DNA from 3 places in the Terrabacter aeriphilus genome. Region 3 is predicted to be linked to each of the others. Evidence: riboswitches for the same ligand, from Rfam matches in the RefSeq annotation. Region 3 holds a riboswitch; each other region holds the start of a gene.
What was found. Region 3 has a riboswitch for cyclic di-AMP ahead of ABD979_RS13415 (C40 family peptidase). Riboswitches for the same ligand answer to the same signal wherever they lie in the genome.
Positions count from the first base shown of each region.

Region 1: it holds a riboswitch for cyclic di-AMP, as region 3 does, so the genes downstream of both, ABD979_RS18480 (CHAP domain-containing protein) here and ABD979_RS13415 (C40 family peptidase) in region 3, are expected to answer to the same signal.
Region 2: it holds a riboswitch for cyclic di-AMP, as region 3 does, so the genes downstream of both, ABD979_RS05880 (glycosyl hydrolase) here and ABD979_RS13415 (C40 family peptidase) in region 3, are expected to answer to the same signal.

Region 1 is NZ_BAABIW010000027.1:17,061-26,463, forward strand. It holds gene ABD979_RS18460 (potassium channel family protein) at 1-432, shown strand, start outside; gene ABD979_RS18465 (DUF389 domain-containing protein) at 464-1,462, opposite strand; gene ABD979_RS18470 (GNAT family N-acetyltransferase) at 1,548-2,153, shown strand; gene ABD979_RS18475 (alkene reductase) at 2,243-3,313, opposite strand; gene ABD979_RS18480 (CHAP domain-containing protein) at 3,586-4,485, opposite strand; cyclic di-AMP (ydaO/yuaA leader) riboswitch at 4,490-4,682, opposite strand; gene ABD979_RS18485 (sortase domain-containing protein) at 4,906-5,706, opposite strand; gene ABD979_RS18490 (CHRD domain-containing protein) at 5,722-6,501, opposite strand; gene ABD979_RS18495 (VOC family protein) at 6,764-7,171, shown strand; gene ABD979_RS18500 (iron chaperone) at 7,176-7,562, opposite strand; gene ABD979_RS18505 (dienelactone hydrolase family protein) at 7,705-8,421, opposite strand; gene ABD979_RS18510 (zinc-dependent alcohol dehydrogenase family protein) at 8,574-9,403, opposite strand, start outside.
Region 2 is NZ_BAABIW010000009.1:169,269-178,671, forward strand. It holds gene ABD979_RS05870 (glycosyltransferase family 2 protein) at 1-743, opposite strand, end outside; gene ABD979_RS05875 (PKD domain-containing protein) at 1,052-4,975, shown strand; gene ABD979_RS05880 (glycosyl hydrolase) at 5,039-5,980, opposite strand; cyclic di-AMP (ydaO/yuaA leader) riboswitch at 5,987-6,137, opposite strand; gene ABD979_RS05885 (sulfite exporter TauE/SafE family protein) at 6,353-7,393, opposite strand; gene cysC (adenylyl-sulfate kinase) at 7,390-8,697, opposite strand; gene ABD979_RS05895 (hypothetical protein) at 8,845-9,403, opposite strand, start outside.
Region 3 is NZ_BAABIW010000017.1:83,199-92,601, reverse strand. It holds gene ABD979_RS13455 (ABC transporter ATP-binding protein) at 1-24, opposite strand, end outside; gene ABD979_RS13450 (serine aminopeptidase domain-containing protein) at 78-785, opposite strand; gene dcd (dCTP deaminase) at 815-1,393, opposite strand; gene ABD979_RS13440 (AAA family ATPase) at 1,476-3,038, shown strand; gene ABD979_RS13435 (SMP-30/gluconolactonase/LRE family protein) at 3,136-3,975, opposite strand; gene ABD979_RS13430 (hypothetical protein) at 3,975-4,436, opposite strand; tRNA gene ABD979_RS13425 (tRNA-Gly) at 4,515-4,588, shown strand; gene ABD979_RS13420 (fatty acid desaturase family protein) at 4,914-6,020, opposite strand; gene ABD979_RS13415 (C40 family peptidase) at 6,119-6,688, opposite strand; cyclic di-AMP (ydaO/yuaA leader) riboswitch at 6,693-6,838, opposite strand; tRNA gene ABD979_RS13410 (tRNA-Gly) at 7,133-7,206, shown strand; gene ABD979_RS13405 (acyl-CoA dehydrogenase) at 7,430-9,292, shown strand; gene ABD979_RS13400 (GNAT family N-acetyltransferase) at 9,331-9,403, opposite strand, start outside.

The DNA.
Region 1 (9,403 bases), on a different contig from region 3:
GGCGTCTGGCTCGGCGCGGCCGTCGCGCTGCCCGTCATCATCGGCCGCCGCCTGCTCGAGCACCCGGTCGTGCGGGTCCAGACGGTGCTCGGCGCGGTCGCGGCCTACCTGCAGATCGCCGTCGCCTACGCCACGCTCTTCCAGACCGTCGACGGGTTGACGGCGACGCACTTCTTCGGCGCGCAGGTCTCGACCACCGCGTACACGTACTTCAGCCTGACGACGATCTCGACGGTCGGCTACGGCGACCTCGTCCCGGCCACCGACCTCGCCCGGCTCGCGGCCACGAGCGAGGCCGTCGTGGGCCAGGTCTTCCTCGTCACCTTCGTCGCCCTCATCGTGTCGCGGTTCGCGGCCGGGCCGGGTCGGGGAGCGCGGCGCGCGCGCGACGACGCCGAGCACGCGGACGACGCCGAGCACGCGGACGACTGACCGTGGCGCGGGCCACTGGGCTCAGGTGGTGTCAGGTCGTCGAGCCGAGGTCGAGGCTCTCCCCGACGGAGCGCTCGAGCACGACCGGGATACCCGTCGGCAGCTGCGTGCTGAGGTCGCGCATCAGCGTGGCGGTCGGCGGCAGGTCGGTCGGTGCCCTGACCTCGATGACGAGGCTGAAGCCCTGGTTGGTGACGTCGACGACCTCCGCGCCCGGCGTCGACGCGAGCCAGCTGCCCGCCGACGCGCGGCCGACGTCGGTCAGCTTCGCCACGGCGAGGGCGATGAGGCTGTTGAGCACGATCGGCACGAGGACGAGGAGCACGAGCAGGGCGAAGGTGACCCGCACCCGGTGGCGCGCCCGACCGCCCTGCTCCCGGACGGCGCTCGTGTAGCCGAGGGTCGTGAAGACGAGGCTCCCGGCGAAGACGAGCGCGAGGAAGTTGGAGAGGAAGAGCACGAGCGCGCCGAAGGCGAGGCTGGGGCTGCCCTCGGCGAGGCAGATGCCGACGACGCAGAGCGGCGGCACGAGCGAGATCGAGATGGCCACGCCGGGCAGGATCGCAGCCACGTCACGCCGGGCGAGCGCGATGGCCCCGGCGAACCCCGTCGCGAGCGCGCCGAGGAGGTCGACGAGGCGCGGGCTCGTGCGGGCGGCCACCTGCGAGTTCGACAGCAGGTCGTAGGGGCTCGGCAGGAGCAGGGAGAAGAGCGCGCCGAGCCCGATCACGACGAGCCCGCCGAGCACGACGAACTTCACGCCGCCCGTGCGCTCGCGCTTCACGAGGGCGAGGGCGGTGCCCATGATCGGCGTCGACAGCGGCGCGATGATCATGGCGCCGATGACGGTCGCGGTGGAGTCGGCGATGAGCCCGGCGCTCGCGATGCACGCGGCGAGCACGAGCATGGTCCAGAAGGCCGATCGCTTCGAGAGCGTGTCGCCCTCGTTGAGGTCGAGGTCGGCGGTCAGCTCCTCGAAGGTGCGGCGCTGCCGCTCGGGCAGCACGCGGGCCCGGATGGCCGTGAGCATGGCGTCAGTCTGCTGGAGGACGACCGCTCGCGTGGGCGTTTCCCGGCCGTCGGGCCCGGTCGCCAAAGCCCCTAGCATCGGCGCCATGCCTGACCGACCCGTCCTCCCCGACCTGCCCGGCGCGGCCGAGGTGCCCCTGCCGACCCGCTGGCTCGTGCGTGACGCCACGGCCGACGACGCGGCCGCGTGCGCGGCCATCTACGCGCCCTACGTCACCGGCACGACGGTCACCTTCGAGACGGAGCCGCCGGACGCCACCGAGGTGGCCCGGCGCATCGCCGCGGCGCAGGAACGGCACGCCTACCTCGTGCTCGAGGAGGACGGCGTGGTCGTCGGCTACGCGTATGCCGGCCCGTTCAAGGCGCGCGCGGCCTACCGGTGGTCGTGCGAGGTGTCGGTCTACCTCGCCGGGCACCGTCGCGGGCTCGGGGGCGGGCGCAGGCTCTACGAGGCGCTGCTCGAGCGGCTGGCTGCCCGGGGCTACCGCACGGCCGCGGCCGGGATGACCCAGCCCAACGAGGCGAGCGCGCGGCTGCACGCGGCGCTGGGGTTCGAGCCCGTCGGCACCTACCGCGCCATCGGCTGGAAGCTCGGCGCCTGGCGCGACGTCACGTGGGTGCAGCGCGCCCTCGGCGATCCTCTCGCCTCGCCCGACCCGCCGGACGGCCAGGACCCGCCCGGCCCCGCCTGACGGCGCGCCCGAGGCGCGACGGTGCCCACCCGACCGGGAGGTCGAGTGGGCACCGTCGTGAGTCGCGAGGGGGCGTCTGCCCCCTGCGGTCAGGGCAGGGTCGGGTAGTCCGTGTAGCCCTCGGCGCCGCCGCCGTAGAAGGTGTCGGCGTTCGGCTCGTTGAGCGGGGCGCCCTCGCGCCAGCGCCGCACGAGGTCGGGGTTGGCGAGGAACTCGCGCCCCACGGCGACGAGGTCGCCGAGGTCGCGCTCGAGGATGTCCTCGACGTCGGCGAGCTGGGTCACCGAGCCGAAGCCGCTGTTGAGGATGACCGGGCCGCCGAAGCGCTTGCGCAGGTCGCGCACGACGTCGGCCTCCGGGTCGCCGAGGATGCTGAGGTAGGCCAGGCCCAGCGGGGCGATGCCCTCGACGAGCGCCTCGTACGTCGCGGCCGTGTCGGCCTCGTCCTGCTCGAGCACGCCCTGGATGTTGTGCGCGGGCGAGACGCGGATGCCGACGCGGTCGGCGCCGATGGCCTCGGCCACGGCCTTCGTGATCTCGATCGTCAGGCGGGCGCGGTTCTCGGGCGAGCCGCCGTAGGCGTCGGTGCGCTGGTTGCTGCTCGGCGCGAGGAACTGGTGCGGCAGGTAGCCGTTGGCCGCGTGCACCTCGACGCCGTCGAGCCCGGCGGCGACCGCCTGGCGGGCGGCGTGGACGAACTCCGCCACGAGCCCGGGGATCTCCTCGGTCTCGAGGGCGCGCGGGACGACATACGGCTGCTGGCCGTTCGCGGTCACGATCTCGCCGGGCGCGGCGATGGCGCTCGGTGCGACGCTCTCGAGCCCGCCCTTGTTGTCGGGGTGCGCGATGCGGCCGGCGTGCATGAGCTGGACGACGACGTGGCCGCCGCCCGCGTGCACGGCGTCGGCGACGAGGCGCCAGCCGGCGACCTGCTCGTCGGAGTGCATGCCGGGGGTGTCGAGGTAGCCCTGGCCGACGGCGCTGGGCTGGGTGCCCTCGGTGATGATGAGGCCCGCGCTGGCGCGCTGGCCGTAGTACTCGGCGTTGAGCTCGGTGGGCGCCTGGCCCTCGCCGGCGCGGTTGCGCGTCAGCGGTGCCATGACGAAACGCTGGGGGAGGTCCCAGCGGCCGATGCGGATGCTCTCGAAGGCCGTGGACACAGGCCTGCTCCTCACTGTCGCGGACGACGGTCGAACGGGTGGTCACTCACGTGATGAGGCCCACCGGACTGGTAGAGCCTTCAACCACCTACCCGAAAGACAAGTCCGGGCCGTCGCCCCGCATTCCTCGGCGCCCGTGTGGCGAGCACCACGCCGCCGTGTGCCGGGTGCGTCCGGGCGCGACGAAGGGGAGGACGCCAGTGGCATCCTCCCCTTCGCGGAACGCGTGAGACCGGGTCAGAACGCGTGGGACCGCGTCAGACCCCCGTGGGTCACGGCGCGTAGATGTAGCGCATGCCGCCCTGGTCGGTCAGCGTGCGGGTGTTGTAGTTGTACGCACCGGCGAGGGCGTTCATCTCGACGATGGTCACCTCGTTGCCGTTGACGGCCGTCACCCAGCCGACGTGGCCGACGCTCGAGGAGCCGTGGACGCCGGGCTGCATGACGAGGATGGAGCGCGCGCGCGGCGTGCCGCTCACGGTGTAGCCGGCGCTCGCGGCGCCCGAGGCCCAGGCCATGGCGTTCCCGGCCCAGCCGCCGGGGTAGTAGCCCTCGGACTGGTACCACTTGTTGAGGGCGCCCCACGTGCACTGGCCACGGGTGGCCCAGTTGCGCGAGGAGTGCGAGCCCGAGGAGGCGCTCGGCGTGTAGTCGTTGCTGCTCGACTTCGACGACGACGTGCTCTTCGTCAGGCTGCGACGCGTCAGGTCGCGCGAGGCGCGCTGCGAGGCCTCGCGCTCGGCCGCGGCCTTCTGCGCGGCCTTCTTCGCAGCCTTCGCGGCCTTGGCGGCCGCGCGCTGCTCCTTGACCTGGACGTCCTCGATGACGCGCACCTTGGTGGGCGTGCGCTTGGCGATCGCCTGCTGCACGGCCGGCGCGAAGCCGATCTTCGACAGGGCGCTCGGCGCGGTGGTCGTGGCGGCTGCGGCGGCCGGGCCGACCGCGGCCGGGGCTGCCTCGACGCCGGCGGCGGCGACGGCGCCGTTCGCCGACGAGACGGTGTCGGCGCTCGCGGGGTTCGCGAAGGTGGCGACGAGCCCACCGGTGGCGGCGACGACGGCCGCGCCCTTCATCGCCGGCTGGGCCGACTCGCGGGCGAGGAGCTTGAGTTCGTTGAGTGGGTTGTGACGGCCCGGCGCACGGTGGCGCCCGCGGGTGGTCTCGTGGTTCACGGGTTCTACCTCTCCGCGCCTACGAAGTTAGCTGTCGGGTTCGGGCGGAAAGGTGCCCGGTCCGTGGCCGGGAAGCGAACGAGTCGCGGCCCGGTGGAAGGACTTCACCCCAAGGGCGTCCGAAGTCGTTGCGCCGGACGCCCGGAGAAACGTGTGGTTCCTCCGCTCCTGTCACAAGGTCTGTGCTCTCCCGGAAGGCGGTGACAGGACTAGGCGGTCCGCCTCACGAGAGTCCGACCGGTGGCCGGACTCCCGGAACTGTAGACGAATCAACTGGCAAAAGTCACGCCAAGGTAACGGTGCCGCGCCGTGCTCAGCCGCGATTGTCGGCTTTGAGGTACTTGACCAGCCCTTTACCTTCGCCAGGACCGCCCGGGAATGAGACGCACGTCACAGAGGCGTGGCGCGGGGGTGGGCTTGTCAGGCGCCCGACGTGAGGTGGCCGAAGACGATGACGTTGTCGCGGTACTCGTTGCGCGCGTCGGTGGGGCCGCCGCACGTGACGAGCCGGATCTCCGAGCGGGTGAAGTCGCCCCTGTAGACGGCCTCGGTCGGGAAGCTCGACTTGCGGTAGCTGGCCACCCGGTCGACCGTGAACGTCAGGTGCGTGCCGTCCTGGCGCGACACCTTCACGACGTCGCCTGCCTTGACCTTGCCGAGCTCGGCGAAGATGCCGGGCACGCCCGACGGGGTGTCGACGTGGGCCGCGACGACCGCCGGCCCGAGCTGGCCCGGGGTCGGCCCGTCGTCGTAGAGCCCGACCTCCTGGGCGGTTCCGGGCACCGAGATGGTTCCGTCGCCCTGCACGTGGAGCGGCACGAAGTCGCTCGAGCGCAAGCCGATCGACGGGATCTCGATCGACGTCAGGGCGGACGCCTCGAGGAAGGGCCCGATGCCGGTCCCGCCCGCCGGCGTCCCGCCCTGACCGGGGGTCGCCGACGGGCCGGAGGTCCCCGTGCCCGGCGTGCGGGCCGTGCTCGGGGTCGTCGCGGTGCTCTTGGTCGTCGGAGTGGTCGGCGTCGCGGTGGGCGCCGTGCTCGTCATGGTGCTCGTCGTCGGGACGCCGGCCGCCGCGGGCTGCGGCGGTCCGGACGTCCCGCGGAGCCCGAGCACGAGAGCGACGACCCCGACGACGAGCAGGATCACGGTCGCGGCGGCCGCCACCCCGGCCGCACCACGGGAGGTGGTGCGACGGGGCGTCGGCTCGGTGTGCTCAGGCATGGTGGATCCGGCCGATCAGGCGCGCGACCGCGCGCGACGGGCCGCGAAGACGCCGGAGCCGAGGGCCGCGACGAGCGCGCCGCCACCGACGAGGAGGAGGGCGTCGTTCGTGCCGCCGCTCTTCAGGGTGTCGGTGGGCAGGCCGCCACCGGTGTGCATGCCGCCGGCCGGGGCGACGCGCAGGGCGCCGCAGAGGGCCGGGTCGGTGGCCTCGGTGGGCAGCTTCGGGTCGAGGTCGCTCTTGGTGTCGCCGGAGTACTTGCCGTCGTGGTTGTGGTCGACACCGTGGATGACGACGACGGACTGGCCGGCCGAGATGGCCGTCGCGACCGCGTCGGAGACCTTGATGCTGCCGCGCTGGTAGGTCAGCTTGCCGCCGGGCGCGGTGTCGAAGCGGTCGATCGCGAGACCCGACTTGGGGCTCGTGTCGCCGGTCTTCGTCAGCGAGACGACGATGTCGCCGTAGGCCGGTCCGCCCTCGGTGGTGTTGAGGTGCCCGTCGCCGTTCTTGTCGTCGGACAGGACCGGGCACTCGTGGCGGGCCTCGGCCCCGAAGTGGATGTGGGCGGCGTGCGGGTTGTCGGGCAGCAGGCCGTTGGCGGCCATGGTCACGGTGATCCGGTTGCCGTCGACCTCGACCATCGCGGTGCCGCTCCCGGCGACGTCGCTGCCGGCGACCGGCTTGAGGTTGGCGCTGACCCAGGCGTCGGCCGCGAAGGCCGGCCCGACGCTGAGGGCCATGGCGGCGCCGGCCGCGAGGGTGGCGCCGGCGATCCGAGTGGTGGTGGTGCGCATCTGTTCTTCCTCCTTGATGAGGAGACAAGAGCCGTCCATCGTGGGGCTCAGACGGGGTCGTCGTCGACCGTCTCCGAGGTGTGCTTCGCCGCCACCAGCAGGTTGGATTGGGGTTCAAGCGAAAAACTTTCCCGATCGCACCCCGGGCGGCCTCCGAGCGGGCTTCACTGGAGTGGTGCCGGACCGCCCGCGCCCCCCGTGCACCACCCCTCCGACGACGGCAACAGCAACGACGACAACGACGACGACAAGGAGCACCGCCGTGCTCGAGAGCTCCCACGCGTTCAGCGGTTTCTCCGTCGACGACGTCGACGCGGCCCGCACCTTCTATGCCGACACGCTCGGGCTGTCGGTCAGCGAGGCCAACGGCATGCTGACGCTGCACCTCGCGGCCGACGGCGGCGAGCGGCGTGTGCTCGTCTACCCGAAGCCGAACCACGCACCGGCGAGCTTCACCGTCCTCAACTTCCCCGTCGAGGACATCACCTCGACCGTCGAGGAGCTGGCGCGGCGCGGCGTCGTCTTCGAACGCTACGAGGGCACGCCGATGGAGACCGATCCGCAGGGCGTCTTCCGGGGAGGCGGACCGCTCATCGCCTGGTTCACCGACCCGGCGGGCAACGTGCTGTCGGTCATCGAGAGCACGCCCGAGAGCTCGTCGAACGGCTGAGCCCTCAGGAGGCGGCCTCATCGGCCTCGGCGGCAGACCTGGCCCGTCGGCGCTCGAGGCACAGCTCGGTGATCTCGCCGATCAGCTCGAGCGGGACCGGCCGGCTGATCGGGAAGCGCACCGTGTCCTTGGACCGGCGGTAGGGCCCGATCGCCTCCTCGAAGTCCTCGTCACCGGTCGGCACGGGGTAGAGCCCGACGTGGTTCTTCCAGCCCGCGTAGTAGATGAGGGGCTTGCCGTCGAGGGTGAACGAGGCCATCCCGTAGCTGATCTTCTCCCCGGCCTGGGGTGCGACCTCGCGGATGGCGTCCCGCACACCGGCGAGCTGAGTTCGCGTCTCCTCGTCGTAGGAGGCGATGTAGTCATCGACTGACGCGAATCTCGGTGCCAATCCAGGTCCTCACTTCTGCGTCGGGACCGGTCTCATGGGGTCCTTCGACTGTATGGCGCTCACGGGGATCAAGCAAAAGAAAAACGTGCAATCTCGAAGCTTGGTGACAAACCTACGCAAAACAGGGAGCACACGGAACAGCTCAGGCGTCGAGCCATCCCTCTCCGGCCAGGACGCGCGCCACGGTGCCGGTCGCGGGCCGGTGGAGCAGGGTCGAGACCGCGAAGTCAGCGGCCAGCCGCTCGAAGACGTGACCGCGCCGGAGCATCGCGTGCTTGGCGCCCGAGACGGTGACGAAGCCGACCCGGGCCGTGCGCGCGAGGTCACGCGCCACCGCGGCCGCGTTCGCCCGCGGGGCCACGCGGTCCTCGTCACCGTGCACGAGGAGCACGTCGCGCCCGGTGAGGTCGATGCGCCCCTCGGTGGGGTGCAGCCAGGGGTTGAGGGCGACGGCGCTGACGACCTGGTCGGCGCCTGCGGCCAGCAGCGCGGCCCGGCCGCCGAGCGAGTGGCCGACGAGGCACACGGGAACGTCGGCGCCCCAGCGCTCGGCCACCTGGCGCAGCGCCCAGCGCACGTCGTCGACCGGCGTCTGCTCCGCGTCCCAGCCGCGGCTCGAGTTGAGCAGCCGCTGCACGGCGAGCTCGCCGCGGCCGGCGACGGCGAGGCGACCCGCCACGGGCACCATGCGCAGCACGGACAGCTGGGTGGGGCTGACGCGCGTCGGCCGCTGGCGCGCCGCGCCACCGTGGAGCACGAGCGCGACGCCGCGCGGTCGCCTGGGCGTTGTCGTGTCGACGAGTCGCGCGTGCGTGCGCGTCGGGGTGTCGTATGCCGTCACGTCGGTCTCAGCGCTCACGCCGGGGATTCGTTCCCGACGGCTCGGCGGATGGCTCGGGGCGGGCTCGGGTCATGCCCGCCCCGTACCCCGCCACGGGCAGCACCGCCCCCGGCAACGGCCGCTCCGTCTCACAGGCGCCTCGTCCGGACGCTGCGGACGGCGCGCGGGCGTCAGGGGCGCAGGAGCACCTTGATCGCCCGACGCTCGTCCATCGCGCGGTAGCCCTCGGCCACCTCGTCGAGCGGGAGCGTAAGGTCGAAGACCCGGCCCGGGTCGATGCGGCCGTCGAGGACGCGCTCGAGCAGGTCGGGCAGGTAGGTGCGCACGGGGGCCATGCCTCCGGCGAGGCCGACGTTGCGCACGAACATCTGGCGCACCGGCAGCTCGACGCCGTGGGGTGCGCCGACGAAGCCGACGGTCGAGCCGGGCCGGCCGATGCGGAAGGCGGTCTTCATCGACTGGTCGGTCCCGACGCACTCGAGCACCGAGTCCGCGCCGACGCCGCCGGTGAGCTCCATGACCGCCTCGACGCCGGCGTCGTCTCGCTCGGCGACGACGTGCGTGGCGCCGAAGGCCCGGGCGATCGCCTGGCGCGGCTCGTGCCGCGACATCGCGACGATCTTCTCGGCGCCGAGCTCGCGCGCGGCGAGCACGCCGCACAGCCCGACCGCCCCGTCGCCGATGACGACGGCGGTGCCGCCCGGGGCGACGCGGGACGAGACGGCGGCGTGCCAGCCGGTGGCCATGACGTCGGCGAGGGTGAGCAGCGACGGGATGAGCGCGTCGTCGGGCATGCCGTCGGTGGCGACGAGGCTGCCGTCGGCCTGGTTGACGCGGACGAGCTCGGCCTGGCCGCTCTCGGTCCAGCCCTGGTGGTCGCAGACCGAGGTCATGCCGGCGAGGCAGTGCGGGCACGTGTTGTCGCAGTGGACGAACGGGATGACGACGAAGTCGCCCTTCCGCACCTTCGTGACCGCGGAGCCGACCTCCTCGACGACGC
Region 2 (9,403 bases), on a different contig from region 3:
AACTCGGGGTGGTGGGCGATGAGCCACTGGTGCGCCTCGTTGCGGTCGAACCAGGCGTCGTTGAAGTACGAGCTGGCACCCCAGACGACGAGGACGTAGGGCACGTCGATGTGCAGCACCGGGCACACCCGAGCCGCGCGGATGAGCAGGTCCCAGTCCTCGGCCATGCTCTTGGGCAGGGTCTCGTCGACGAGCCCGAACTGCTCGAGCGCCGCGTCGCGTCGGAAGACGAAGGCCGACGAGTGCAGCATCGCCATGCGCGAGCGCGCGAGGTGGTCGAGGGTCACCTCGTCGACACCGGCGAGCCGGTCGGTCGTCTGGCCCTGCCAGGTCACCCGCATGGCCGTCGTGCAGAAGACCGCGTCGGGCCGTGACTCGAGCAGGGCGACCTGTGCCTCGAGCTTGCCGGGCAGCCACTCGTCGTCGTCGTCGCAGAAGGCGAGGTAGGGCGTGTCGAGCTCGAGGATGCCGGTGTTGCGGCCGCCCGCGAGGCCGGGAGTCCGGACATTCGTGACGACTCGGACACGGCGGGCGCCGTCCGCCCGTTCGAGCGACAGGTCGGGCTCGCTCTGGTCGAAGACGACGACCACCTCGATGTCACCGGCGTAGTCCTGCTCGAGGATCGAGGCAAGGGCCGAGCGGAGCGGACCAGGACGGTCACGCGTGGCGACGACGACACCGACACTCGGTCGGCGATCCGAATCCGATTCTTGCAGAGCCTCGTTCGAGCGACTGTCCTCCACGTGTGCTTCCCCCGCCGTCTCCGTGCGCCGACGTGGGCGCGAGCTGTTTCGTCGCCTTACAGTGCCACGCGGGCCTCGGCGATGTGCACGGTTTGCGTCAGCTGCCCCCGTCGCGGACCCAACTGCGCAAAGCCCGAACAGGGACGCTCCGGACGGATTACATTGCGCTTGGGGAAGTGCGGGATGGGGGACGTCGGGCGGCTCGGGGGAGTCGGCCGCGACATCGCGTGGCCACCCCTGACACCGGGCGGCATCAGTCCCGCCCGGGTTCGCCTAGAGGGGGAGTACAGATGCACAAACTGCGTAACATGGCCGCTGCCGTGGTCGGCGTGGCCATCGGCCTCGTGGCCCCGGGAGGTCCGGCCGCGGTGGCCGTGCAGCCGCCGGCGCCGCCACCGACGCCGAGCTCCATGGTCAATGCCGTCCCGGCGGCCAACACGCCGTCCGTCGACGACGGTGACGTCCGCGCCATCGCCAAGGTGGGCTCCACGATGGTGATGGGCGGCAACTTCACGAGCGTGAACGGCCAGGCCCGCAGCCGGGTGGCCGTCTTCAACCCGAGCACCGGTGCCCTCTCCGGCTTCAACCTCGCCTTCAACGGCGAGGTTGACACGATCGTGCCCGGCCCGACGACCGACACGGCATACGTCGGCGGCAGCTTCACGCAGGTGGGCACGTCCGCCGTCAAGAACGTGGCGCTCGTCAACCTGAGCTCGGGTGCCCTCGTCACCTCGTTCACGTCGCCTGCCATTCCCAGCGGTGTCGTCAACGACATGGTCAAGGTGGGCAACCGGCTCGTCATCGCCGGCACGTTCGGCAAGGTCGCGGGACGGGCCCACGCGGGCATCGCTGCCCTCGACGCCACTACCGGCGCCGTCGACCACACGTGGATGAACATCCAGTTCGCGGGACACCACAACAACACCGGCAGCGGCGCGCAGGGCCCGGTCGGACCGTGGAACCTCGATGTCAGCCCATCGGGCGACCGCATCGTCGCGATCGGCAACTTCCGCACGGCCGACGGCCTCGACCGAGACCAGGTCGCGCAGATCACGACGACCGGCGCGACCGCCGTCGTCACGCCGGACTGGAACACCAACCGCTATAACCCCTACTGCTTCAACGGAGCCTTCGACTCCTACGTTCGCGGCGTCTCCTACTCGCCCGATGGCTCGTACTTCGTCGTCGCGGCGACGGGTGGTGGTGTGCGCGACACCCTCTGCGACGCGGCAGCGCGCTTCGAGACGTACGCGACGGGCGCGGACATCCAGCCGACGTGGGTCAGCGAGACAGGCGGCGACACCATGTGGGGCACGGAGGTCACCGACAACGCGGTGTACGTCGGCGGCCACCAGCGCTGGGGCAACAACCCGTACGGCAGCGATTACGCTGGTCCAGGCGCCGTGCCGCGCCCCGGCCTCGTTGCTCTCGACCCCGTGAGCGGCCGCCCGTTGCAGTGGAACCCCGGGCGCAATCCTCCGGGAAAGGCGGTCTACGCCGTCCTGGCCACGGCTGAGGGGCTGTGGGTCGGCTCCAACACCGACTGGGTCGGCAACCGCAAGTACCTCCGCAAGAAGATCGCCCTGTTCCCATATGCCGGCGGCGTGGCGCTCGCACAGACGAACGTCGGCGCCCTCCCGGGCAGCGTCTTCATGGGTGGTCCGGTCGGCGGCGCCACGAGCACCAACGTGCTCTACCGCGTCAACGCCGGTGGCGGCGCGATCGCCGCCCTAGACAACGGTCCCGACTGGGCCGACGACAGCGGCTCGAGCCCGCTGCACAACGACGGCAGCAACGCGGCCGGCTGGGGCAGCGGTGCGGCCCTCGACCCGTCCGTGCCGAGCTCGACCCCGTCGTCGATCTTCGACAGCGAGCGGTGGGACCCGGGCGACGCCAACGAGATGCGGTGGACGTTCCCGATCGCGGCCGGCACGGACGTGCAGGTTCGGCTCTACCTCGCCAATCGCTGCTCGTGCACGAGCACCGCCGGCTCGCGCGTCTTCAGCGTCAGCGCGAACGGCAGCCCCTGGCTGACGAACTACGACATCGTGGGCGACGTCGGTGACCAGAAGGGGACGATGAAGTCCATCGACCTCACGGTGCCGGCCAGCGGCCAGGTGACGCTCGACTTCACGCACGTCGTGGAGAACCCGCTCGTCAACGGCATCGAGATCGTCCGGGCCGGTGTCCCGACGCCGCCGCCCGCGGCGTCTGACACGCTCAGCCGCGTCGGTCTCACCGCGACGGCTGCCTCGTCCGCACCGGAGCCCGCCGCCGACGGTGGCATCGCGTGGTCGAACACCCGGGGCGCCTTCATGGTCGGCAACAAGGTGTTCTACGCGCAGACCGACGGCTACCTCTACTCGCGCACCTTCACGGGCACGACGTGGGGACCTGCGATGCAGATCAACCCGTACCACGACCCAGCCTGGGCGACCGTCGACAACAACCTCGGCGGTACGTTCGACGGCAACCTGCCGACGCTCTACGGGCAGATCCCGAACCTGACCGGCATGTTCTACAACGCGGGTCGGCTCTACTACACGCTCTACGGTGACAGCCGGCTCTTCTGGCGCTGGTTCTCGCCCGACAGCGGGATCGTCGACGAGCGCACGAACACGGTGCCCAGCTCCGTCGACCTGCGCAACGTCCGCGGCATCTTCGTCGCCGGCGACAGCGTGTACTTCGCCTCGCGCACCGACAGCACGCTCTACAAGGCGGGCTGGGACGGGGCGTCCGTCACGGGGAGCCCGGTCGCGATCAGCGGCCCCGCCGTCGACGGCACGTCGTGGTCGAGCCGCTCGATGTTCCTCTTCGCCGGCCCGCCCCTCAACCAGGCACCCAAGGCCGCCTTCGGGTCGTCGTGCTCCGGCGCGACGTGCGGCTTCGACGCCTCGGCGTCGAGCGACTCGGACGGGACCATCGCGTCCTACGCGTGGGACTTCGGTGACGGCAGCACGGGCACGGGCAAGACGCCCTCGCACCCGTATGCCGCCTCGGGGACCTACCCGGTGAAGCTGACGGTGACCGACGACAAGGGCGCCACCGGCACGCTGACGAAGGACGTCGTCGTGACGGTCCCGGTCAACCAGGCGCCGACGGCGGCGTTCGGGTCGTCGTGCTCCGGCGCGACGTGCGGCTTCGACGCCTCGGCGTCGATTGACTCGGACGGGACCATCGCGTCCTACGCGTGGGACTTCGGTGACGGCAGCACGGGCACGGGCAAGACGCCCTCGCACCCGTATGCCGCGTCGGGGACCTACCCGGTGAAGCTGACGGTGACCGACGACAAGGGCGCCACCGGCACGCTGACGAAGGACGTCGTCGTGACGGTCCCGGTCAACCAGGCGCCGACGGCGGCGTTCGGGTCGTCGTGCTCCGGCGCGACGTGCGGCTTCGACGCCTCGGCGTCGATCGACTCGGACGGGACCATCGCGTCCTACGCGTGGGACTTCGGTGACAGCAGCACGGGCACGGGCAAGACGCCCTCGCACCCGTATGCCGCATCGGGGACCTACTCCGTCACGCTGACGGTGACCGACGACAAGGGCCTCACCGGCACGCTGACGAAGGACGTCGTCGTGACGCTGCCCTCGAGCAGCACGACGTTCGTCGGGGCGAACCACTCGGCTCCCGGCGCGGCCAAGTTCAAGGCCGCGGCGGTGCCGATGGGGACCCAGGCCGGTGATCTGATGCTCCTGATGTTCTCGCGTCCGACGGTGGCCACCTTCTCGGGGCCGACCGGCGTGACCGGCTGGACCCAGGTGGCGACGGTTACCAACGGCTCGGTCACCTCGACCGTGTGGCGCAAGAGCGCCGACGCGGCGGACGTGGGCAAGACGGTGCGGTTCGACGACCCGAGCGCCTACCGGCTAGGCACGCTCGAGCTCGCCGTCTACCGCGGCGCGAACGCCACCAGCGTCCGTGCGGTGAGTGCCGTCGATGCAGGCCGGAACTCGCACACGACGCCCGAGATCGCAGTCTCTGCTGGTGACTGGGTCGTGTCGCACTGGGCCGGGCTGACCTCGGCGGTGTCGCCGTGGACCCTGCCCTCGGGCATGGTCCTGCGCGACCACCTCGAGGACCCGAGCGGTTCGTACCGCTACGAGTCGCTCACGGCCGACCCCGGCGCGGTCGTCACCTCTGACGGCACGCACGCCGGGGTGACCGCCACGACGGTCAACAAGTCCGACCGTGAGGTCATGTGGTCGATCGCCTTCGGGCAGTCGTGACCACGTGGTGCCGGGAGTGCCCGCGGCTGCGGGTGCTCCCGGCACCAGCACGTCCGCCGGCGGTCAGACGGCGAAGTTGACGTTCTTCAGCAGTGAGCCGTAGGCGGCGAACTCCGACGACGTCGTGAGGGCCCACGAGCAGTTGAGGTTGTTCTTGTTCGTCGGCGGGCGGTTGAAGTAGTAGACCGCCGCGAACCAGCTCTCGTTGGCGATGATGTAGTTCTTCGCGTTCGTCAGCCAGGTGGCGCGACGGGCGTCCTTGGTGACGCCGAACTCCGGCAGGGCGACCAGCTTGCCGCGTGGCTTCGCGAAGGCGAGGACGGGATCGACGAGCGTCTTGAGCTCGACCCAGGCGCCCTTGCCCTCTCCGCACGAGCTCCAGTTGTATGCGTCCGCCCCGACGACGTCGACGTACGCGTCGCCCGGGTACCAGTTCGCGGCGTACGCGCGGTCTGACGGCTTGGTGCGGTAGGACCAAGCCGTCAGCTGGAGGGTGAACTTGACGTTGGTGACGCCCTGCTGCCGGAAGATCGTGACGACCCGGGCAAACGCTGCGCGGTACTCGGCCGGGGTGCCGAGCGAGGACTTCGCCAGGACCTCCGGCTCGTGGCCGAACGCCAGGAGCGTGAGGCCGCTCCGGGCCTTGATCGTCGTCGCCCAACGGACGATATTGGCGTACAGCGCCGAGCCGGACTTGGCGTTGGCGACGGTCCTCCAGTTCGCCGACGTGTTGGCCGTCACCATCCGGCCGGTGGGGACCGAGCCCTCGAAGGTGCCGTACTTGTGAATGCCGACCGCCGTGCCGGTCTTGGACTGCATCGTCGCGGTGTCGCCGGCGGCTCCCGCGTAGATCTTGCCGCCGGGCAGTGCGGTCGCCGTGGCGGCCTGCGCCGGCACGGCGAGGGTGGCCACGAGCGAGCCGGCCGCGGCGAGGCCGAGGGCGGCGAGGGTGAAGCGGTGGGGGGATCTGCGCGCGGGCAGGGCGAAGCGAGGGGTGGTGCGCATGTCTGCTCCAGGTCTCCTAGGCTGCCGACCGGGTTAGCTGACGGGTTCGGGCCGGATGGCGCCCTACAGGAGGAGGCTCCTGATTCACCCCGAGGGAACGGTGGGTCCCCGGCTCCCGGGAGGCCTCGAGGGCTCCGGGATTAGGCGATGTGTGTGAAGGCGAACGGAACCCTAGCGGACCCCTGCACACGGGGACAGGTCACGACAGGTCCGATGGGAACGGGCAGATGACACCAATCCGGACGATCCGGTCAGGACCCACGGACCGTCCGCACCCCCGTTCCTGAGCACGCGCGCGTGCTCAGGAACGCTGTGAGAGCGGACCCGTGCCAGGTGTGACGCGGATCACACCGTTTTCCCGTCATGGTCGTGTCAGTGGGCTGCGTCGCCCGCTTCGGTGACGCGTGCCCGAGCCTCGGAACCGGACTCGGAGATGGACTCAGAGATGGACTCGGAGGTGGACCCGGGTGCGGCGTGGGGCACGGCGGTCGAGCGGTGCGCGAGCCGGCCGGAGAAGGCGGGCAGGCCGTGGCGGCGCCGGGCGGCGAACCACACCGGCGGCCCGACGAGCAGGGCCAGGAGCAGGACGATCCCGGTGGCCGTGTTGGGCACGCCGAGCAGCTTGAGGGCCGAGGCGAGCAGCACGAAGGCGAGCGCCCGGCGCACGAGGCCGCCCGGGGCACGCGCCGAGAGCTGGGCGCCGATCCAGACGCCGGGGATCGAGCCGAGCAGGAGCGAGAGCGTCAGGTCGAGGTGGAAGTCGCCGAGCAGCATGTGCCCGATGGCGGCGGAGGCCACGAGCGGCACGGCCTGGAGCAGGTCGGTGCCGACGAGCTCACTCGCCTTGAGGCTGGGGTAGATCGCCATGAGCGCGATGATGATGAGCGAGCCCGACCCCACGGAGGTCATGCCGACGACGATGCCGCCGACCGCGCCCACGAGCACGGTCTGCCAGATGCGGACCCGCACGGTGGGCGGGCCGGGCGGCAGGGGCGCGGCGCTGCCGTCGAGTCGGCGCGCCCGCTCGAGCAGGCGCAGGTAGGCCCGCACGATGAGTCCGGCCGAGGCCAGCAGCAGGGCCACCCCGAGGGCGACCTGCAGCCAGTGCTGGGCGGCCGCGCCGGAGCCGAGGCGGTTGAGGATGAGCACGCCGACGAAGGCGCTCGGGATCGACCCGATGCAGAGCCACTTGACGAGCGCGAGGTTCACCGTGCCCCGGCGGAGGTGCACCATCGACCCGACGGGCTTCATCACCGCGGCCGCGACGAGGTCGCTCGAGACGGCCGTGAGCGGCGGCACGCCGAAGAAGAGCACGAGCATCGGCGTCATGAGGGCGCCACCGCCCATGCCGGTGAGCCCGACGATGATGCCGATGCCGAGCGAGGCGATCGTGAGCAGCGGGTCGAAGCTCATCCGATCCACCCTCCGTCGCGCAGGTGCTCGACGATCTGCTCGAGGGACTCCTCGAGGCTGCGTCCCGTCGTGTCCACGACGACGTCGGCGTCGACCGGCGCCTCGTAGGGCGACGAGATGCCGGTGAACTCCGGCAGGGACCCGGCCCGCGCCTGGGCGTAGAGGCCCTTGCGGTCGCGCTGCTCGCACACCTCCAGCGGGGTGGCGACGTGCACGAGGACGAAGTCGCCGACCTCGGAGACCATCCGGCGGACCTCGGCCCGGGTCTGCGCGAAGGGGGCGATGGGGGCGCAGACGGCCATTCCTCCGTGCCGGGCCACCTCGGCGGCCACGAAGCCGATGCGCAGCACGTTGGCGTCACGCCCGGCGCGGTCGAAGCCGAGCCCCGACGACAGCAGCCGGCGCACGAGGTCACCGTCGAGGAGGCTGACGCTGCGCGCCCCCTCGCTCTCGATGCGCTCGACGAGGGCGGAGGCGAGCGTGGACTTTCCCGACCCGGAGAGGCCCGTGAGGAGGACGACGACGCCGCGGCGGGTGCGCGGCGGGCGCCACCGGAGCAGCACGGTGCGGACGGCCGGGTGCAGGCCCGCGGGCTCGAGCCCCCGGTCGAGCGCGGCCCCTGCCGCGAGCCACGCCGGGTCGCTGTGGGCGAGCACGCGGACCGGTGAGCCGGCGGAGTGCGCGACGGCCGCGACGAGGGCGGCGTCGCTGTCGGCGTCGCGCCACCAGACCGGGGCGTCGACGACCGTGACGTCGGGGTGGGTCGCGGCCGTCGCGAGGAGGGCCGCACGCAACACGCCGGCCGGGATGCCTTGTGGCGTCGGGGAGCTCGGTGCGAGCACGACGAGTGGACCGGTCACCTCGTCGGCGAGCAGTGGTCGCTGGGCCAGCACGAGCGTCGCGCCGGGGTGCAGCCAGTCGGCGATCGGCGCCCTCGGGTCGGTGACGAGCTCACCGCTCACCGTCAGCCGCTCACGGCCGTCGACGCCCTCGCCGCGCTCCAGCTCGGTCCGCTGCAGCTCGGCCAGCGGCAGGCACGTCGCGTCGGTGAGCACGAGGCGTCCGCTGTCGACGAGCGGTGCCAGTGCGACGTCGCCGTCCGCCACCTCGACCGTGAGCCGGCGGGCCCCAGCCGTGGCCGACGGGTCGGCCGTGCGGCCGCCGGCCACGTCGGTGCCGGGCTCGACGCGGCCGCCGAGCAGGCGCCAGGGGAGCCGCACGCCGTCGCGCACCAGTTCCAGGTCCGCCGCGGCAGCCCCCTCCACGACGATCCGTGGCGCCGTCGTCCGAACGGCAGCAGTCAACGATGTCAACGTCTTTCCTCCCCCTTTGCGCCCACCCGCGTGACCAGCCTGCCATGCGGGGGGAGTCGCCGGAGGTGGAATGCGTGATGCCGGGGTCCGAGGCGCAGTGGCCTCGGACCCCGGCGGTCACACCGGTTCCCAATCGGGTCAGGAGGTCGGCGACGAGGCGACCGCGGACTTCCAGGTGGCGATGCTCTGCGGCATGTGCGGTGAGTTGCTTCCGGGCTTCGGCAGCAGGTTCCACGGGCCCTTCGCCCCGTTGTCACTCTCGAAGTACGCCGCCGCCTTGACCGCGGGGGAGGCGTCGAAGATCGTCACGGCATCCCGGAGAAACTTCGCGCGAGCACCGTCGGAGAGGTTGTTGCGCGCTCCGAGCTCACCCACGAGGAGGTCCTTGCCCTTCGACCTTGCGGCCGAGACGGCCGGGTTGACGACCGTGGCAGCGGCATCCGCAGTCGCGTCGCTCTTGCCCCACTGGTAGAGGTCCGCACCGAGGGCGTCGACGTTGGTGAGGTCGAAGTTGAACCACGTGGACCAGGGGACGTTGCCGGACGCGGAGACCTTGTAGCGGCTCGGGTGGAAGGTTGAACCCATCAGCAGCGGTGCGAACTTGACGTTCGCCGGGGCGTAGCGAGCCTTGAGCTTGGCCAGTCGCATCTGCGCCTGCTGCCAGGCGGCGACGGTGAAGCCGTCGCCCTCGGGCTCG
Region 3 (9,403 bases):
GGTCACGCCCTCGAAGCGGATCATGCCCATCAACGTACCCGCCCGGGCCGACGCAGCAGACGCCTCCGACCTCACGGTCAGATGTCGATCGTGGTGCCCCCGCCGTGCACGACCTGCGCGACCACGGCCCCGACGGGTCCCGAACGGGGTTCGCCCGAGCCGCCGAGCTCGCGGGCGAAGGTCGCCGCCACCACCTCCGTGACGAGCGCCGTCCACAGCCGGGCGCGCACGAGCATCGCGTGGTCGGCGCGGGCGACGCGCACGAGGGAGGCGTCGAGCCCGTCGCGCTGCATGGCCTCGACCGCCTCGCGGGTGCGCGCGAGCGAGCAGATGACGTCCCGGTCGCCGTGGATGAGCACCGTGCGCCGGCCGGCACCGGGCCGCGGGTCGCCGGGCTCGACCCACGGCGCGAGGCCGACGACGAGCCGCACGTCGGCCTCGTCACCGACGTGCATCGCCACGCGCCCGCCCATCGAGTGCCCCACGAGGGCGATGGGCACGCCGGGGTATGCCGCCCGCACCTGTCCCAGCGCCCACCGGGCGTCCTCGACGGGCATCGCGTCGCCGTTCCACCCCCGCACCCGGAAGCGCAGCCGGGCGACCGCCAGCGGGCCCGGCACCCGCTTGAGCGCGCGGGCGAAGGGGACGAGCCGGGCGACGTTGTGCGACCACGGCCGGTTCGGCTCGTGGCCCTCGACGGCGCCCCCGTGCAGGACGAGGACGACCGCGGCGGCCACGGCCGGCTCGGCGTCCCACACCAGGGAGGCGACCGGAGTCCGGTCCACGTCGGCCTCCGGTGCCGTGTGCAGCGCGCTCACACCGGGGTGCGGTGGAAGTTCGCGAACGACCGACTGGCCGTCGGCCCCCGCTGCCCCTGGTAGTGCGAGCCGTATGCCGCTGAGCCGTAAGGGTTCTCGGCCGGCGAGCTGAGGCGGAAGAAGCAGAGCTGGCCGATCTTCATGCCCGGGTAGAGCATGATCGGCAGCGTCGCGACGTTGGACAGCTCGAGGGTCACGTGCCCCGAGAAGCCGGGGTCGACGAAGCCGGCCGTCGCGTGGGTGAGCAGCCCGAGCCGACCGAGCGAGCTCTTGCCCTCGACACGGGCGGCGAGGTCGTCGGGGAGGGTGACCGCCTCGAGCGTCGAGCCGAGGACGAACTCACCGGGGTGGAGCACGAAGCCGTCCTCCTGCGGGCCGACCTCGACGAGTCGCGTCAGGTCGGGCTGCTCGGCGGCCGGGTCGATGTAGGGGTACTTGTGGTTGTCGAAGAGCCGGAAGAACTTGTCGAGGCGGACGTCGACGCTCGACGGCTGGACCATGGCGGGGTCCCACGGCTCGAGCACGACCCGCTCGGCGGCGATCTCGGCCCGGATGTCCTTGTCGGAGAGCAGCACGGGACGAGGCTATAACGCGCGCCGGAGAAGAGCCTCGGCCGCTTGCCCGCCGGATGTCGCCGCGCCGCCCTATCGTCGCTCCATGGATCCGACGACGGACGGCCGCACGGCGGGCAGCAGCGACGGCAGGGCTGACGGGACGGACGGGGCGGACGGGACGAGCGGTCTCCTCACCGACTTCCGGACGCTCGTGCGACGGCTCATCGACGAGATGCCCGCGCCCGACGGCGGGCCGCTGCTCGTCGACGCCCTGACCCGCCACCTCGGCACCGAGCCGCACCAGCTCGCCGTCGTCGGGTTCCCCGTCCCCCTGCACCGGCTCGTCGACGCCGACATCGCCCTCGCGGAGGTCAGCGCCGTCGACCCCGACGCCGAGGTCATCGGCATCGCCGGTGACTCCCGGCACCACATGACGCTGGGCGACCTCGTGCACGAGCGGCACGGTTTCGGCTCGCTCGTGGGCCAGGTCGACTACGACCGGATGCCGACCGGCCCGGGCCCCGACGACCGGCGGCAGGTCGTCACCTCGGGCCTGCGCCTCTTCCACCTCGACGGCGTCCCCGTCGCGGTGCGCCAGCAGGGCGCCAACCCCCAGTTCGGCCGCGAGACCGGCGCGGTCGAGGTGCTGGCCGTCGACCGCGAGGTCGCCGACGCGCTGATCAGCCGGGTCCAGGAGCTCATGGACGCCCGCAGCGTGCTGCGCGGCCAGGTGCTGACCTTCGGCGCCGACCCCTACGGCCGGGGCATGGCCGGGCTCACCTTCCTCGAGCGGCCCCAGGTCGCCGCCGAGTCGGTCGTGCTGCCCGAGGGGGTGCTCGAACGGGTCGTCCACCACGTCATCGGGATGGGTGAGCAGCGCGAGCGCCTGCTCGCGCACGGGCAGCACCTCAAGCGCGGCGTGCTGCTCTACGGCCCCCCGGGAACGGGCAAGACCCACACGGTGCGCCACCTGCTGTCGGCGACGCCCGGCACGACCGCCGTGCTGCTGAGCGGGGGCGCGCTCATGCACATCCACGCCGCCGCCAAGGTGGCCCGCGCGCACCAGCCGGCGATCGTCGTGCTCGAGGACTGCGACCTCGTCGCGGAGGACCGGTCGATCGGGATGGGCAGCTCGCCGCTCCTCTTCGAGGTGCTCGACGCCCTCGACGGCCTCGACTCGGACGCCGACGTCGCCTTCGTCCTCACGACCAACCGCGTGGAGGACCTCGAGGTGGCCCTGTCGCAGCGCCCCGGCCGGGTCGACCTCGCCGCGGAGGTGCCGCTGCCGGATGCCGACGGCCGGCTCGAGCTGCTCCGCCTCTACGGCGGCCACCTCTTCGGCGACGAGGCGATGTCCGCGGCCGCCGCCCGTGCCGAGGGCACGACGGCGTCCTTCGCCAAGGAGCTGGTGCGCCGGGCCGTGCTCGCGGCGGCGCTCGCCGACGAGCCCCCGGGCGACGACCACCTCGGCGTGGCGCTTGACGGCTTGCTCTCCGACGCGCAGCGCCTGACCCGGAGCCTGCTCGGCGTGCAGGCCCACGGGGACGACGCCGGGGGCCCTGACGACGGGGTGCCCGTCGGCGCCCTCGGGCGTCCCGGGCGCGCGTCCCGCTCGCCCGGCTGGTTCGCCTACTCGCCGTCCTCGGGATCGATCCACCCGGACTGACGTCGCCGTCGGCGCCGGACCACCGTCGGCCTCGTCGGCCTCGTCGGCCTCGTCGGCCTCGTCGGCCTCGTCGGCCTCGTCGGACTCGTCGCTCGGCTCAGCCGGCGAAGGCGCGCACCGGCATCCCGGGGACGGCGACGCGGGCGCGGAAGAGGGCGCCGGCCGCCGGCTCCGGGTCGTCGAGGTCCTCGCGCGAGGTCGTGACGAACAGGTCGCGGCCGTCGGGGCCGCCGAGCGTGCACGCGGTGACGAGCCGCACCGGCAGCTCGACCTCGTCGACGACCTCACCGTCGGGCGCGTGGCAGCGCACCCGCCCGGCCCCGTTGAGTGCGACCCACACGTTGCCGGCGGCGTCGACGGTCAGCCCGTCCGGGTGGCCCACGTCGTGCGTGACGAACGGCCGTCGGTCGACCAGCTCGCCGTCGACGACGTCGAAGACGTCGGTGCGGCCGGTCGGGGTGTCGTCGTAGTAGGCGAGCCGGCCGTCGGGCGAGAGATCGATGCCGTTCGAGATCGTCACGCTCGGCAGCAGGGTGGTGACGCCACCGCCGGCATCCACCCGGAAGAGCCGCGCGCTGCCGGGCACGCGGTCGTAGCCCATCGTGCCGGCCCACAGGCGGCCCTCGCCGTCGACCCCGCCCTCGTTCATCCGCACCGACGGGTCGTCCCAGAGGTCGAACCACGGTGTCGGCGGCGCGTCCGCCTCGTCCGCGCGGGCGAGCCCGCGCTCGGTGGCCACGACCCAGCCCCCGGCCGTGCGCGGTCGCACGAACGCCGCGACGTCGCCCACGTGCAGGCGGTCCACCGAGCCGTCGGCCCGCAGCGTCAGCACGTCACCGGCGAGCATGTCGACCCACCGGAGCCCGCCCCACGCATCCGCCCAGACCGGTCCCTCGCCGTGGTAGCAGAGCGCGTCGGTCAGCTGCTCCGCGCGCATCAGTCCCACCACACCCCGACGTAGTGGTGCCCCGTCGGCACGCCCGGGGCGTCGACGAGCCAGTCGGCCCCGGCCGCCGGGCCCCCGCTGCTCTGGGTGTCCGCCTCGATCGTCAGGCTGTCGACCTCCTCGGGAAGGAGCGTCGTCACGACGGCCGCGCCACTGGCATACGGCCACTCGTCGTCGGGGAAGGCGTCGAACTCGAGGACGTCGAGCTCGATGCGCACGTCGTGCACCTCCGGGTGCGAGCGGAGGTCGAAGAGCACCCGGCGCACCGCCTCGAGCGGCACGTCCTCGGGCCGGTTCGGCGCGATGCACCACTCGCAGTCGTTCCCGTCGAAGAACTGCTCGAGCGTGACGGCGACCTGGGCGCTCGCTCCACCCCGGCCCCGGACGTGCTCGACGAAGGCGGTCTGCTTGGCGTGGTCCATGAAGGTGTCGGCCCCTGGGGTCGCGGTCATTGCGTCGGCTGGGCGTCGGCTACACTGACGCCGCGTGCCACCGTGCAGGTCCCTCGCGGGCATCCTCCGGCGGCCCGTGCGAGCGTAGCTCAATGGTAGAGCGCCAGCTTCCCAAGCTGGATACGCGGGTTCGATTCCCGTCGCTCGCTCCACGTGACCGGGCGACCGGCCGGGCACCGACCCGGCCGGGCGCCGTCGGCGACCGGGGGGCGCGCCCGACTCCGCCTACCGACCCCGCCTACCGCGGCCTCGTGACCGCATCGGCGAGCGCCCGCCGGGATGCCGGTCGGGGTGTCGGTCCGACTGCAGGTCCGCCCACCCCTGCCGCACGGCGTCGTCGACGCACGCGCTCCGGGCCACCTGACGCTGGTCGTCGAGCAAGCCCCTGCCCAGCGCCGTCCTCAGCAGCTGGTGTGAGGCCACCGGGTCCGGGGTGGGCGGATCGGACGGGTCGGCTCCCCGCGACGCACCACCGGCTCACCCGCGCGGGACGTCGGTCAGGGCGCGGCGCTGGGCGACGAGCGGGCACAGGAAGACGTCGCGGCCCTCGAGGCCGACGACGTTGAGGTGGCGGATGACGTCGCGGTACCCCGTCCAGAACCCGACCTGCGTGTAGGGCACCCCGAGCTCGTCGCAGTGGGCGATGACGAACGGCTGGGCACGCCGGAGGTGCGGACGCGCCATGGACGGGAAGAGGTGGTGCTCGACCTGCCGGTCGAGCCCGCCCATGAGGACCGACGTCAGCCAGCCGCCGCGGATGTTCCGGCTCATGAGGACCTGGCGCCGCAGGAAGTCGAGCTTGAGGGTCGGCGAGACGAGCGGCATGCCGATGTGGTTGGGGGCGAAGGCCGAGCCGAGGTAGAGGCCGAACAACCCGACCTGGACGGCGAGGAACGCCACGGCCTTGGCCGGCGGCAGGACGACGAGGACCAGGGCGAGCAGGCCGCCGAGCCGGAGCGAGAGCAGCGTGAGCTCGACCCAGCGTCGGTCGACCGGGGCCCGGGAGGTCACCCGGCGGATGCCCTCCCAGTGCAACGAGAGGCCCTCGAGCAGCAGGAGGGGGACGAAGTACCACCCCTGGTGTGCGCGCAGCCAGCGCAGCCAGGCGTGCCGCGACGCCGCCACCGGGACGAAGGCGAGCACCCCGGGTTCGATGTCCGGGTCGGTGCCCACCTTGTTCGGGCCGGCATGGTGCCTCGTGTGCTTGCGCTGCCACCAGCCGTAGCTGATCCCGACCAGCAGGTTCGCCACGAACAGGCTGGTCCAGTCGTTCCACCGACCGGACCGGAAGATCTGGCGGTGTGCCGCGTCGTGGCCGAGGAAGGCGATCTGCGTCATGAGCACGGCGAGCACGACGGCGGAGCACAGCTGCCACCAGCTGTCGCCGACCCGGACGAAGACGACCGCCCAGGCCGCGACGAGCAAAGGCGCAGTGGCGAGCCGAGTCCAGTAGTAGCCGTACCGCCGGCGCATGAGCCCCATCTCGGCCACGCGCCGCGCGAGCGGCGTGAACGAGCTCGCCGGCGAAGATGGCGGGGAGGCGACGGGCGTCGACCCCGGCGCCGGCACGTGGCTGTTGTTCATGACTGACCCCAGGCCTCGAAGACGGTGGGCACCGGGGTCTGGGGCGCGCTGTGGGACCAGCGTACCCCCAGCGTGCCGGGGGTACGCTCGTGCGCTGCTCAGACCATCCGGCCCGCGACCCAGCTCGTCGTCCAGATCTTCGAGAGCTGGACACGCTGACCCGGCTTCGGCGAGTGCCACACCTTGCCGCTGCCGGCGTAGAGGCCGACGTGGTAGGCCCGGCCGCCCGACATGAAGAAGATGAGGTCGCCCGGCTGCATGCGCGACTTGCTGACGGCCACGGCCGCGAGCCGCTGCGCGTTGGCGGTGCGGGGAACGCCGACGCCGAGACGGGTGCGGTAGGTGTAGTAGATGAGTCCGGAGCAGTCGAAGGCGGACGGGCCGGCGGCGCCGTAGCGGTAGGGGTCGCCCTGCTGGGCGGCGGCGATGTTGACCGCGTAGCGACCGCGGGCCGCGCGCTGGGCCGGGGTGGTGTAGGCGACGGGTGCGGCGTCGATGGTGACGGGGCCCGAGGCCTCGGCACCTGCGGCGGCCGCCTGCGACGCCCCCCAGTCGGTGACCGACGACGTCGGCGCGCCGCCCGTCCCGAGGACCAGGGCCGCTGCGAGCAGCGGCGTGACCGTCAGGGACTGCCAGGGGATCCGTCGGGCGAGGGCAGAAATGGGCATGGTGAAGTCCTTCCCACGCCTGTGAGGTGAGCTGTCGGGTTCGGGCGGAAGATGCCCGGCCGCAGATGCGGCTTCACCCCGAGGACCGGCGAACCGGCCCGGAAGTGGGTCCCCCACTCCTGTCCGTACGTGTTGCAGGGGGCTGCCCCACCGGTGGACAGGACTCGGCGTCCGGTGGGCCACCCCGGGGGTGCCCGGGGCGATGACCATCCCACAGACGGTGACAGATTGGTCACGAGAAGGCCGCGAAATGACAGATGTTGGCAACAGTTGCCCAACCAATGGGGTACGGGACCGCTCCTGATCGACAGACAGTGCCACGGATCCGGGCCGTCTCGCGGGCCCGGCGGAGGCCGTGCGGTGGACCCCGCAGACGGCGGTCGGTGTCGGGCGCGTCGGTTTTGGACCTGGACGCCCCCGTGTTGCTACGGTGGGCGACGCCTCGCAGGCGTAGTTCAGTAGCAGAACAGCCCTCTTCCAGGGGGAAGACGTACGTGCAATTCGTGCCGCCTGCTCCAGATGCAGAAGGGCCCGGTCACCGCGACCGGGCCCTTCTGCCGTCCCCGGGGCGCCACGGGGCCCACCCTCGCGGCGTCTCCGGGCGCGTGCCGCATTCGTGACCGCGCCGCCTTGCCTTCGTTACCGGCCGGTAGCATCATGGAAGTGACCGGCCAGTAACGTGACGCGCCCGCGGCCGGAACGCGCGGACGCACGACGAGAGACAGAACGCGGAGGGTCCCCATGGGCCACTACAAGAGCAACGTGCGCGACCTCGAGTTCAACCTCTTCGAGGTGCTGGACCGACAGGAGGTGCTCGGCCGGGGGATCTACGCCGACGTCGACGTCGACGCCGCCAAGGACATCCTCGCGGAGGTCTCGCGCCTCGCCGAGCACGAGCTGGCCGACAGCCTGCTCGACAGCGACCGCAACCCGCCGGTCTACGACGCGGCCACGCAGACGGTCACCATGCCGCCGTCGTTCCACCGGTCGTTCCGCGCCTACGTCGACGGCGAGTGGGGCAACCTCGACGTGCCCGCCGAGCTCGGCGGCATGGTCGTGCCGGCCTCGCTGCGCTGGTCGGTCGCCGAGATGGTCTGTGGCGCCAACCCTGCCGTCCACATGTTCACGGCGAGCTACTCCTTCGCCAACCTGCTCTTCCACCTCGGCACCGACGACCAGAAGAAGCTCGCCAGGCACATCGTCGACAAGGCCTGGCACACCACGATGGTGCTGACCGAGCCCGACGCCGGCAGCGACGTCGGCGCCGGCCGCACGAGGGCCGTGCAGCAGCCCGACGGCACGTGGCACATCACCGGCGTCAAGCGCTTCATCACCTCGGCCGAGAGCGACCTCGTCGACAACGTCGTGCACTTCGTGCTCGCCCGCCCCGAGGGTGCCGGCCCCGGCACCAAGGGCCTCAGCCTCTTCATCGTGCCGAAGTTCCACGTCGACCTCGACACCGGTGAGCTCGGCGAGCGCAACGGCGCCCACGTGACGAACGTCGAGCACAAGATGGGGCTCAAGGTCAGCACGACGTGCGAGGTGACCTTCGGCGAGCACGAGCCCGCCATCGGCACGCTCCTCGGCGACGTCCACGACGGCATCGCGCAGATGTTCAAGGTCATCGAGAACGCGCGGATGTTCGTCGGCACCAAGGCGATCGCGACCCTCTCGACCGGCTACCTCAACGCGCTCGAGTACGCCAAGGAGCGCGTCCAGGGCGCCGACCTCACGCAGATGACCGACAAGTCCGCCCCGCGCGTGACGATCACCCACCACCCCGACGTCCGCCGCTCGCTCATGCTCCAGAAGGCGTATGCCGAGGGCCTGCGCGCGCTCGTGCTCTACACCGCGAGCCAGCAGGACACCGTCAACCAGGCCCAGGCCGGCAATCCCACGGTCGCGCTCGAGCGCGGCTCGGACGCCGAGCTCGCCAACCGCCTCAGCGACCTCATGCTCCCGCTCGTCAAGGGGCTCGGCTCCGAGCGGGCGTGGGTGCTGCTCGGCACCGAGTCGCTGCAGACCTTCGGCGGCTCCGGCTTCCTGCAGGACTACCCGATCGAGCAGTACGTCCGCGACGCGAAGATCGACACGCTCTACGAGGGCACGACCGCCATCCAGGGGCTCGACTTCTTCTTCCGCAAGATCGTGCGCGACAAGGGCCAGGCCCTGCAGCACGTGGCCGGGCAGATGCAGGAGTTCGCCAAGAACCTCGGCGGCTCGCTCGACACCGAGCGGGAGCTGCTCGGCCGGGCGGTCGAGGACGTGCAGGGCATCGTCGGCCACATGATCGGCGACCTCGTCAAGAGCGACCCCCGCATGGGCGGTGACGCGGCCAACCTCTACAAGGTCGGCCAGAACACCACGCGCCTGCTGCTCGCCGCCGGTGACCTCGTCGTCGGCTGGCTGCTGCTGCGCCAGGCCGAGGTCGCCCAGGCGGCGCTCGAGCGCGGCGCGTCCGGCAAGGACGCCGACTTCTACCGCGGCAAGGTGGCAGCGGCCTCGTTCTACGCCAAGAACGTGCTGCCCAAGCTCGCCGCCGAGCGCGCCATCGCCGAGGCCACCGACAACGACCTCATGGACGTGCCCGAATCGGCCTTCTGACAGGCCCGCCCCGGCCCCGGCTCCGGGGCCGGGGCGGGTCAGAGGGTGCGCTGGTAGGAGGGGCTGAGCTCGACGACGCGGAAGCCGAGCTCCTCGTTGATCGAGACCATC